Regions from separate parts of the Lentibacillus juripiscarius genome, predicted to be linked through region 2. Evidence: predicted binding sites of a transcription regulator. Region 2 holds the regulator's gene; the other holds the start of a gene.
What was found. The regulator Rex, encoded in region 2, represses fermentation and respiration genes when NADH is low (regulators of the CRP and FNR family bind a similar motif). The targets are predictions, from matches to a motif close to TTGTGAAATATTTCACAA.
Positions count from the first base shown of each region.

Region 1: a site for Rex is predicted at 2,379-2,396, ahead of ACFSUO_RS02455 (TIGR04053 family radical SAM/SPASM domain-containing protein). Genes of this name have one in related genera too.

Region 1 covers NZ_JBHUNA010000003.1:249,231-254,350, reverse strand. Annotated here, with positions in the region: gene ACFSUO_RS02470 (hypothetical protein) at 1-206, shown strand, start outside; gene ACFSUO_RS02465 (Crp/Fnr family transcriptional regulator) at 1,092-1,784, opposite strand; gene ACFSUO_RS02460 (DUF2249 domain-containing protein) at 2,033-2,272, shown strand; gene ACFSUO_RS02455 (TIGR04053 family radical SAM/SPASM domain-containing protein) at 2,453-3,595, shown strand; gene ACFSUO_RS02450 (YrhK family protein) at 3,636-3,917, opposite strand; gene ACFSUO_RS02445 (undecaprenyl-diphosphate phosphatase) at 4,002-4,817, opposite strand; gene ACFSUO_RS02440 (hypothetical protein) at 4,921-5,120, shown strand, end outside.
Region 2 covers NZ_JBHUNA010000007.1:155,803-160,922, forward strand. Annotated here, with positions in the region: gene ACFSUO_RS04800 (CPBP family intramembrane glutamic endopeptidase) at 39-746, shown strand; gene ACFSUO_RS04805 (DUF4305 domain-containing protein) at 826-1,032, shown strand; gene ACFSUO_RS04810 (MDR family MFS transporter) at 1,035-2,447, opposite strand; gene ACFSUO_RS04815 (redox-sensing transcriptional repressor Rex) at 2,470-3,102, opposite strand; gene moaC (cyclic pyranopterin monophosphate synthase MoaC) at 3,105-3,599, opposite strand; gene ACFSUO_RS04825 (ABC-F family ATP-binding cassette domain-containing protein) at 3,737-5,120, shown strand, end outside.

The DNA of each region.
Region 1 (5,120 bases), on a different contig from region 2:
CTGTTTACATTTCAAGCGTAGTTCTCGTTTTCTTCTTAGCATTATCTTTATTTACAAATGAATGGGGATTCTTTTTATTAAGTTTACCGCCAGTTTTTATAAATGTAATGTTTGCGTTTCTAGCTAAGAAAAACAAGTATATACAAAGATTCAATCAAAGACATTCCGACAGAGAAGGTAAAACCACAGTAAATCAACAAGTGTAACTCTTAGAATGAACATTTACATTAAGCCTCAATCGGGCGCATACCCGGTGTAAGGGAGCGCCCTTTCCTTCTACATTAAAACGGCTCAAAATCTTAACAGAGCCGTTTTCGCCTCGTATTGAATGTTATGCAAAACCCAACTTTTCTTTGGCGCGGTCGCTCATTTTAATCGGGGTCCACGCCGGTTCCCACTGATGATAAAGCATGTAAACAGAATGACGCTTGTTTTTTCATTAATCATTTCTTTTAAGGTCGGTACTTTTTCTTGACCAATTCTGTTTGAATATTTGTGCGTCCACCATAAGAACGGGACAATTTTATATAAATAGCCGAGAATGTTGAATATAATCCAGCCCATGACATATAGAAAGATGAGCCAGCTCCAGATGGTGACTTCCTGTATGCCGAAAACACTAAATGCAAAGGCGAGCACATGGACTCCCAATCCATTAATAATGGCAACCAGCGAGAATGAACGGGGTGAGCCGTAGATGGGCTCTCGAGACCTTTTTAGCGACCTTCGGGTTGACTTTTGGTCTCGAGATGAGCTCTCGAGACCTTTTCAGCGACTTACGAGGCGACTTTTGGCCTCGAGAAGGGCTCTCGAGACCTTTTTAGCGATTTTCGGGGCGACTTTTGGTCTCGAGGAGGGCTCCCGAGACCTTTTTAGTGACTTTCGAGGCGACTTTTGGCCTCGAGAAGAGCTCTCGAGACCTTTTCAGCGACTTATGGGGTGGCTTTTGGTCTCGAGATGAGCTCTCGAGACCTTTTTAGCGATTTTCGGGGCGACTTTTGGTCTCGAGGAGGGCTCTCGAGACCTTTTTAGCGACTAATGTATGTTTTGCATCTAAAAAAAAGAGACCACCCCGCGGGATGATCCTTTACTTAAAATAATTCATCTTCAAGTGCATCAGTATCAAGCACGATTGCCCCATGTTTATCAGCTGTGACCAGTTCCTGTTTTTTCAGCTGAGTCAAGGTGCGGCTGACGGTTTCACGGCTCGAACCGATCATATTCGCAAGGTCTCTGTTGGTGAATTGGGTTGTCAGCTTAATCAGGCCATCCTTCGTTTCTTTTCCATAGCCTTTGGATAGCCGTAATAGTAGCATGATGATTTGTTCATAGGTGTTATGAAGGATTTTCTCTTCCAGCCGGCCCTGCAGATCAACGATAATGTCGCCAAGCACACGGAACAGCTTAATGCAGATCTCCGGGTGGGTGATCAGAAAGTTTTCAAAGGAAGTAATCGGAATATAAATCAAAATTGCATCTTCCAGCACTTCAGCGTGTGCCGGGCAGTTATCCTTCCTGAAAAAGCCCTGATGCGGAAACATATCACCAGGCTGCAGCACATTGACAATCTGTTCCTTGCCATGAAAGTCGGTTTTATAAATTTTTACCTTTCCCTGATGAATGAAATAAACGTTAGTCAAAGGGTCACCCTGCATGAAAATATGGGTGCCGTGGCGGTACATGCGGTGTTTGGCCAGCTCAACGATTGGTTCTATTTCATAATCAGTCAAGTCCTTAAATAACGGGACTTTCTGCAGCAGAGTTTGTATGGCATCGGTATTCAATGCGCCCACTCCTTTCAGTAAGCAGTATCTTCATTAAATAGTATATCATGTCGGCTATAGTTCAAGTCTGTTTTATCGTATCACACGTTAAACGCAGGTTCTTGTTTTAAATGTGAAATTTTTGTAACGTCAAGTTTTTCTACAATTAAGTGATAAATATCATATGCAAGTGATGCCGCCAATCACTTCATTTGTATTTGGCAGCTTATATGATAGGGGGTGTCAATAACAATTTGGAGGGATTCATGATGGAGGAACTACAATTCACAGCGAAAATACACGCCCCAGAGATTGACCCGCGCAACAGGCACCCGAGAATTTTTGAAGTGTTTGATGGACTGAAGTCCGGCGAGTTTATGGAACTGTCGAACGACCATGATCCGAAACCGCTTCACTATCAACTGATGATTGAACGGGAAGGTACATTCACTTGGGAATACCTGAAGCAAGGCCCGCCAACGTGGTGCATCGCCATCGGTAAAAAATAAATCGGCACCATGCCTCCGGACAGTGGGCATCCGGGGGCAACTATTGTTTACAGGCATGCCAGGCAGTACATTTTTTAGCCCGGGTGTGTGTCTTTTCATGAAAGGCAAGTGAACTAAATCACAACAAAAGTCAGGAAAAGCGTATACACTGACTCCAGCAACATTTTCAGGAGGGATAGCATGTTTCCACGGGACTACAATGAAAATCCGTTTATCGTCATCTGGGAGCTGACGCGGGCTTGTGAATTGAAATGCCTGCACTGCAGGGCGGAAGCACAGTACCATCGGCATCCACTGGAATTAACTTTTGACGAGGGCAAAGAATTGATCGATGATATTTATGAAATGGATAATCCGATGCTTGTATTTACCGGTGGTGATCCGCTAATGCGCCCGGATGTGTTTGACATTGCGGAATACACCGTTCAGAAAGGTGTGCGGGTATCCATGACACCATCGGCCACACCGAATGTGACCAAGGATGCGATGCAGAAGGCAAAAGATGTCGGACTGTCGCGGTGGGCCTTTTCGATTGATGGGCATTGTGCTGATGTACATGATCATTTCCGAGGTACATCGGGTTCATTCGATTTGACGATGAATGCAATCAAATACTTGCACGAGTTGGAAATGCCGCTGCAGATTAACACGGTTATTTCCCGTTACAATGTAGATTATCTGGATGAGATGGCCAAAATGGTCGAGGATCTGGATTGTGTTATGTGGAGCGTGTTTTTCCTTGTTCCGACTGGACGAGGAAAAGAAAGTGACATGATATCCCCTGCTGAACATGAAAAAGTGCTGCGCTGGCTGTACAAACTCTCCAAACGTGTACCGTTCGATATCAAAACAACTGCTGCCCAGCATTACCGCCGAGTCGTTATTCAGGGGAAAATGCGCGAAAATCAAAATACCGATGACGCGATCCGCTATGAGGATGCATTAATGAATGGAAAAACCGGACAGATTGATGGACTGGGCCGTGCGCCTAAAGGGGTCAATGACGGCAATGGTTTCGTGTTCATTTCCCATACAGGCGATGTGTATCCGAGCGGCTTGCTACCAATCAAAGGCGGGAATGTGCGCCAAATACCGCTCCCAGATATTTATCGGGAATCGGAGGTGTTCCAGAATCTCCGGAATCCGGACAAATACAAAGGCAAATGCGGTGTTTGTGAGTTCCGCCATGTCTGCGGCGGTTCCCGGTCACGTGCCTATAATGTAACAGGGGACTACATGGAAAGCGAACCGTACTGTGTATATATTCCCAAAGCTTGGCGCGAGCAGCATAAACGTGAACGAAAACAAAAAACTTCCAACTGATTGCCAGTTGGAAGTTTTTCACACCTTAGAATTGCGTTTATTAGCTTTCTTCACGGCCAGATTTTCGTATCCGGCTAAAATAAAATGCATGGATGATTTTAATGATGGGGCGGGCGAGAAGCTGGGCACTGCCGATAATGAACAAAATAATGCCCGCAGTTTTTAATGGCTCCCATAGAAAAAACGCACTGCCGACCAAAAAGAAAATACCCAGTACGATATCGTTCAGCAAGGTAAGAAAACGGTATTTTTTGTTAAATGATACTTCATACGTGCCGATCTGGATATCAAGATAATTTTTTTCGTCATCGATGGATGCCATGCGAATCCCTCCATGGACACCATACCCGAACGCCCGTCCAGTAAAACAGACTGTTTTCTAAACCTGACCTTTTCGCAGGACCTTCTACAAGAATAGAATTACAAGCAGTCCGACCGCGAAACAATAGTAGGCAAAATATTTAAGATTGCCCTTGGCCATAATGTTCATGAACCAGCGCAAGGAATAATAGGTTGCTATAATGGAAGCAGCAAATGCCAGAATCGCCGGGATGGCCACAACACTGAAATCACTTTGGCCACCAATCAGATCACCAGCCGACAGTACAGTAATACCCAGGCTGACCGGAATATACAGCAGGAAGGAGAACCTAAGGGCAGTCTCCGTCTTCATGCCAACAAGCATTGCCGCAACAATTGTCGCACCGGACCGGCTGATTCCCGGTACAAGGGCAACCGACTGGGCCAATCCGACAATAATAGCGTCCCGGACAGTAATGCCGCCGTCACTTTTCCGGCCCCGCAGATTCCGGATAATCCATAATGCTGCACCGGTAATCAAGAGGGTCACGCCGACAACGGAGACATAACTAAGCTTGTCCTCTATATAATCCTCGAACAATAATCCAATTATCCCAGTTGGAATGGTCGCAATCACCAGGTAAAAAACAAATTGAAAATCACTTTTCGCATCGTGTGCCCTTGTTGTAATGTAGCGTATTGTGTTTTCTACGAGCCGGTAAATATCTTTGCGGTAAATAACCAGCACCGCGATTAACGAACCGAAATTGACCATGATTTCGAACGAGAGACCTTCAATCGAAACGTTAAAAAGCTCCCTGACAATGACCAAATGTCCGCTCGATGAAATGGGAATTGGCTCGGTAAAACCTTGTAGCAGACCGAGAACAACATATTTTATTAAAAGCCAGAATTCGTTGATTGCTTCCATGGTATTTCCCCCTGTTTTTATACATTATTTCTCCCAAAATAAGTCACCAACCACTGGGCATGTGAATAGCCTAGTTGGTGAGGAGGCTGAGAATATGCATTATAATCAACAACATATGTATGAACTGTGCAAGAACCATATGCACTCTTATGTGCTAGTGGAAGTGAATGATGGAACACAGGTTGATGGGATCATCACTGGTTTGGATGATGAATACGTTTATATGGCGGTACCTTTAGGCCAAGAATCGGGATTTGACAATAATTGGCGCCCACATGGGTTTGGCGGTTTCGG
Region 2 (5,120 bases):
AGACTATAGAAACAAACGTATGAAGGAGTCGTTCTATCTTGGCGCGAAGGTATTGGTATGTGATTATAACGTACATTATCATGCAATTTTCCGGTTATGTGTTTGCACCACTTTTATATGTGCTGACACCACTAGGATTGTATGATGCATCTGTTTACTGGTCGGTGTTCAGTTTCATAGCCGGACTTGTTGTTGTATTATGGCTGATGCGGCCGGATATGCAGCAAAATGTATTTCGGGGCAATAATCAAGCCACACTCGGACAGGTTATTCTATGGGCAGTAGCAGGCCTGGTTATGGCTTATATATCTAATTTAATCGCATCGTCTATTGAAACAGGTCTTTTAGGTATAAACCCAACTTCTGAGAACACCCAGAAGATCATGGATATTACTCGTTCAGCACCCATTTTCATTGTCATCACCTCAGTCATAGCACCGGTTCTGGAAGAAATTATTTTCCGGAAGATTATCTTTGGGGAACTGTACAAGCGGATGAACTTTTTCATTGCCGCGGCACTGTCTGCCCTTATTTTCAGCATCATTCATGGGGAACCGGAGCATACACTCGTATATGCCTCGATGGGATTTGTGTTTGCCTTTCTATATGTGAAGACCAAACGCATTATTGTGCCAATCCTCGTTCATATGGCATTGAATTCCATTTCCGCTCTCGTGCTATTACTGGGACCGGAAAAAATACAGGAGCAATTGGAACAGATGCAGACCGCTCTCTTACCGTTTTAATGCGGTCTGGCAGTTACTATCATTATAAATCTGCCATTAACGGCATGGCGTTACCACACTATTGCAAGGGGTAAAAACAATGATGAAAATGACACCAAAAACGATGGCAATCATCTATTTCCTTGTAGGGGCAATGTTTATCAGCATTGCCGTACAAATTACAGAAGGATCCGTCTGGAATTTCCCGACGATCATACTGGCGCTTGTAGCAACACTAGACGTTGGTGTCGGTATCCGGATGCTGATCATCCACTTCAAAATAAAAAACCAAAAGAAAAAGAAGTAGTGCTAAGCGGATGCACTGCTTCTTTTTAATTCCTCTGTTCCTTTCATAACAAACGACACCGGTATCATTAGAAGAATAAACACGCCGGCAATCATAAACGCTTCGTTCAGCGTCTGCAATGTTGCCTGGTCCGTTTCCATAGCAGTTGCAAACAGCTGAGCCCGCCGCACTTCATAATATATGGAGAAGAAAACAATCCCAAACGATGAAAAGATTTGCCGAATCACGTTATTCATGGCTGATCCCTGCGCCACCTGTTGATCCGGAATTGCATTCATGCCAGCTGTTGTTGCCGGCATGTTGCACATCCCGAGACCTGCCCCCCGTAAACAATGCATAATTAATATGAACCAGAATGACGTTGACATCGTGTTGAAGCCAAGGGCCAGTGTGAATCCGCCAAGCAGTAAGAGCCCAACAGGTACAACATATTTAGGGCCTTTTTTATCGAGCAGCCGGCCGCCCATTGTCATAAAGACGCCGCTCATTAATGCGGATGGCAAAAACAAGAGCCCGGTCTGCACTTCGCTCAAACCATACACTTCCTGGATAAGCAATGGCAGCAAAAATATACCGGAGAACAAACCAATAGACGCTGTCGCTGTCATCGCAATCGAGACCGAATAAGTAGGAATTTTGAATATCGACAAATTAAGCAGAGGCTGTTCCTGCTTCAGCTCATACCGGACAAAGATAATAATCAGAATAACCCCGGTAGCGATGCATCCGAGGCTTATTGGCGACAGCATCAATTCCAGTGTGGAGCCGCGTCCAAGTGCATAAAGAATGGAACCCACTCCTGCTGTGATAAGCAGGAATCCCGGCAGATCAAATTTTAAGTCCGGATTTTTCTCTGTTGGTTTTAAGTACCGGATGCAGAAGAAGATGCCAGTAATTGCAAATGGCAAATTAAACAAAAACAAAAACGGCCATTCGAAGTATTCAATGACAACCCCGCCGACTGTTGGACCGATAGCCGGTGCAACCATCGCTGCAATACCGTATATACCGACAGCCGTTCCTCGTTCCCCTTTTGGAAAAGCATTAAAAATAAGCGCCATCGCTATCGGCATCATCAAACCGCCGGCAGTTCCTTGGACGAACCGTGACATAATAATCATCGGCAAACTAACGGACAAAGCCCCCATCACTGACCCAGCCGTAAAAATAACCAAGCCGATTATGTATATGCGCTTCTTGCCAAACCGGTCACCCAAGTATCCTGTCAGCGGCATCGTCATCCCCATCGACACCATGAAAATGGTCAAAAGCCAGCTCACCTGCACAGCATCAGCCTCAAACAAATCCATGAATGTCGGCAATGTTGGATTCAGCATGCTGTTGTTTAATATAACGGTAAACGTACCGAATAAAACGGACATGACGACAAGCCATTTCGGATCAATTTTACGCATCATTTTTCCTCCTGAGGACGTATTAGCCATCTAACGGATAATGTTTCAAAAAATAAACGAGCGCCTGCAGTTCAATCGCCAAGTCTATATGGTGCACGCGAACCCCCGAAGGTACAGTTATTCGTGCGGGTGTGAAGTTCAGTATACCCTCTATGCCATAATCTGCCAGCCGATTCGTGATGCCTTGCGCTTCGCCGGATGGCACGGTTAAAATGGCTACCCGGACATCCCCCATTTTCTCCTCAAGGTCATCAATGTGGTAAATCGGAATACCGTCAATATCGGTCCCCGGCTTTTCCGGATCCGCGTCAAACGCCATGACAATTTTTGTATTGTTGTTTTTCAAAAAGTTGTAATGCAAAAAGGCTGTACCAAGATTCCCGACACCAATCAGGGCTACTTCCGTCAGTTCATCCTGGTCCAATGTTTTCCGGAAAAAACCGAGCAAATATTCCACATTGTAGCCATACCCTTTTTTTCCCAGTGCGCCAAAATAGGAAAAATCCCTCCGGATGGTTGCCGAGTCGACTTTCACGGCATCACTCAGCTCTTTGGACGATACACGCTTTTTCCCCTGATGATTCAGGCTGTTCAAAAACCGGTAGTAAAGCGGCAGCCGTTTGGCAGTCGCCTGTGGTATTTTATTTTGATCCACTCTCAGTCCTCCTTGACATCGCGGTGGTACTCCCCTGATTTGCCGCCGGTTTTGGTCACCAGGTATGTCTGGCCTATAACCATTCCTTTATCAAGGGCTTTACACATATCATATACCGTCAGTGCTGTTGCGGAGGCCGCTGTTAATGCTTCCATTTCCACCCCAGTTGAACCTTTCGTTTTGACCGAGGCAGTAATCATTAGTTCATAACTGCCATCAGCAATGTTCCAGTCAAACGTAATATCGGTTCCCTTCAACTGCAATGGATGACACATTGGTATCCAGTCAGATGTGTTCTTTGCAGCCATAATACCCGCAACCTGGGCGACCGCCAGTACATCTCCCTTTTTCATCGTACCGGCATTTATCTTTTCATATATTTCTTCTGTCAATTGAATGCTGGAAACGGCAGTGGCAGTGCGTTCAGTTTCCTTTTTATCACTAATATCCACCATCCTTGCCCTTCCCTGCTCATTAAAGTGCGTGAAATCAGACATATACTCCACTCCATTTTTGTTTATGGTTCAGTACCTATTCTATCAGAAAAGCATAAAGAAGTCGTGATGCGTTTCACAATATCATTTTCCTATTCATTCATGATACGATACACTTAAGAAGGATGAGGTGAACTAACATGATAGTGATGCAGCTGAATGACGTATCCAAGTCATTTGGAGCTGATGAAATTTTGGCGAATATAAAACTGGAGATACAAACAAATGACCGAATCGCCATTGTCGGCAGAAATGGCGCCGGGAAATCAACACTCTTAAAGATTATGGCCGGAGAACTTTCGTATGATGAAGGAGATCTGTTCAAACCAAAAAATGCGTCCATCGGCTACCTGACTCAGCACAGCAGCCTGGAATCAGACAAAACCATATGGGATGAAATGCTGGACGTTTTTGATGATTTGCTAATGCAACAACAGGAATTGAGAGAACTTGAACAAAAAATGAAACAGGCAGCCTCGCTAACTGATGCAACGTATGAACAGCTGCTGAACGATTACGACAAAAAACAGCAGCTATTCGCCGAAAATGGCGGATATGAATACGAAGCAAGCATCAAATCCGTTCTGACAGGTCTAAATTTCCATAACATCCCATTTGACACCCTTGTCAATAAACTGAGCGGTGGCCAGAAGTCACGCCTTGCACTCGGAAAACTGCTGTTAAAAAAGCCTGATCTATTAATATTGGACGAACCGACCAACCATTTGGACATTGCCACAATGACTTGGCTCGAACAGTTTTTAGCTAGCTACCCAGGTGCAATCGCCATCGTTTCACACGACCGGTACTTTCTGGATAAGACCTCATCGATTGTATATGAAATTTCACGGAACAGGTCAAAGAAATACAACGGGAATTACAGTCATTACTTGAAACAGCGGGCTATCGATTATGAGCAGGAAATGAAAGAATATGAAAAGCAACAATCAGAAATAAAGAAGATGGAAGATTTCATCCAAAAAAATATCGTTCGTGCGTCCACCACAAAACGCGCACAAAGCCGGCGGAAACAGCTGGCCAAAATGGAACGTATAGAAAAGCCAAAAGGTGACGAGAAATCAGCTTCCTTTTCATTCCGGATTAACCGTGCAAGCGGAAACGACGTCCTGAAAATTGACGAACTGGCATTTCAATATGGCGATGAAGCCATCTTTCAAAATATCACTGTACATGCCAGCCGCGGCGAACGAATTGCCTTAACCGGTCCGAACGGCGTCGGAAAAACAACCCTGTTAAAAACGATTACTGGAGCACTGGTCCCGTCAGCAGGCAATATCCAAATAGGCACTAATGTTCAAATCGGTTACTACGATCAGGAACAAAAGCAGCTGACGCCATCCAAAACAGTGCTGGACCAATTGTGGGATGAATATCCCGATATAGATGAGAAAGACATCCGCACCGTTTTGGGAAACTTTTTGTTTTCGGGTGACGATGTCAAAAAGCCTGTCCATTCCCTTAGTGGTGGTGAAAAGGCACGGCTGTCAATGGCAAGGCTGATGA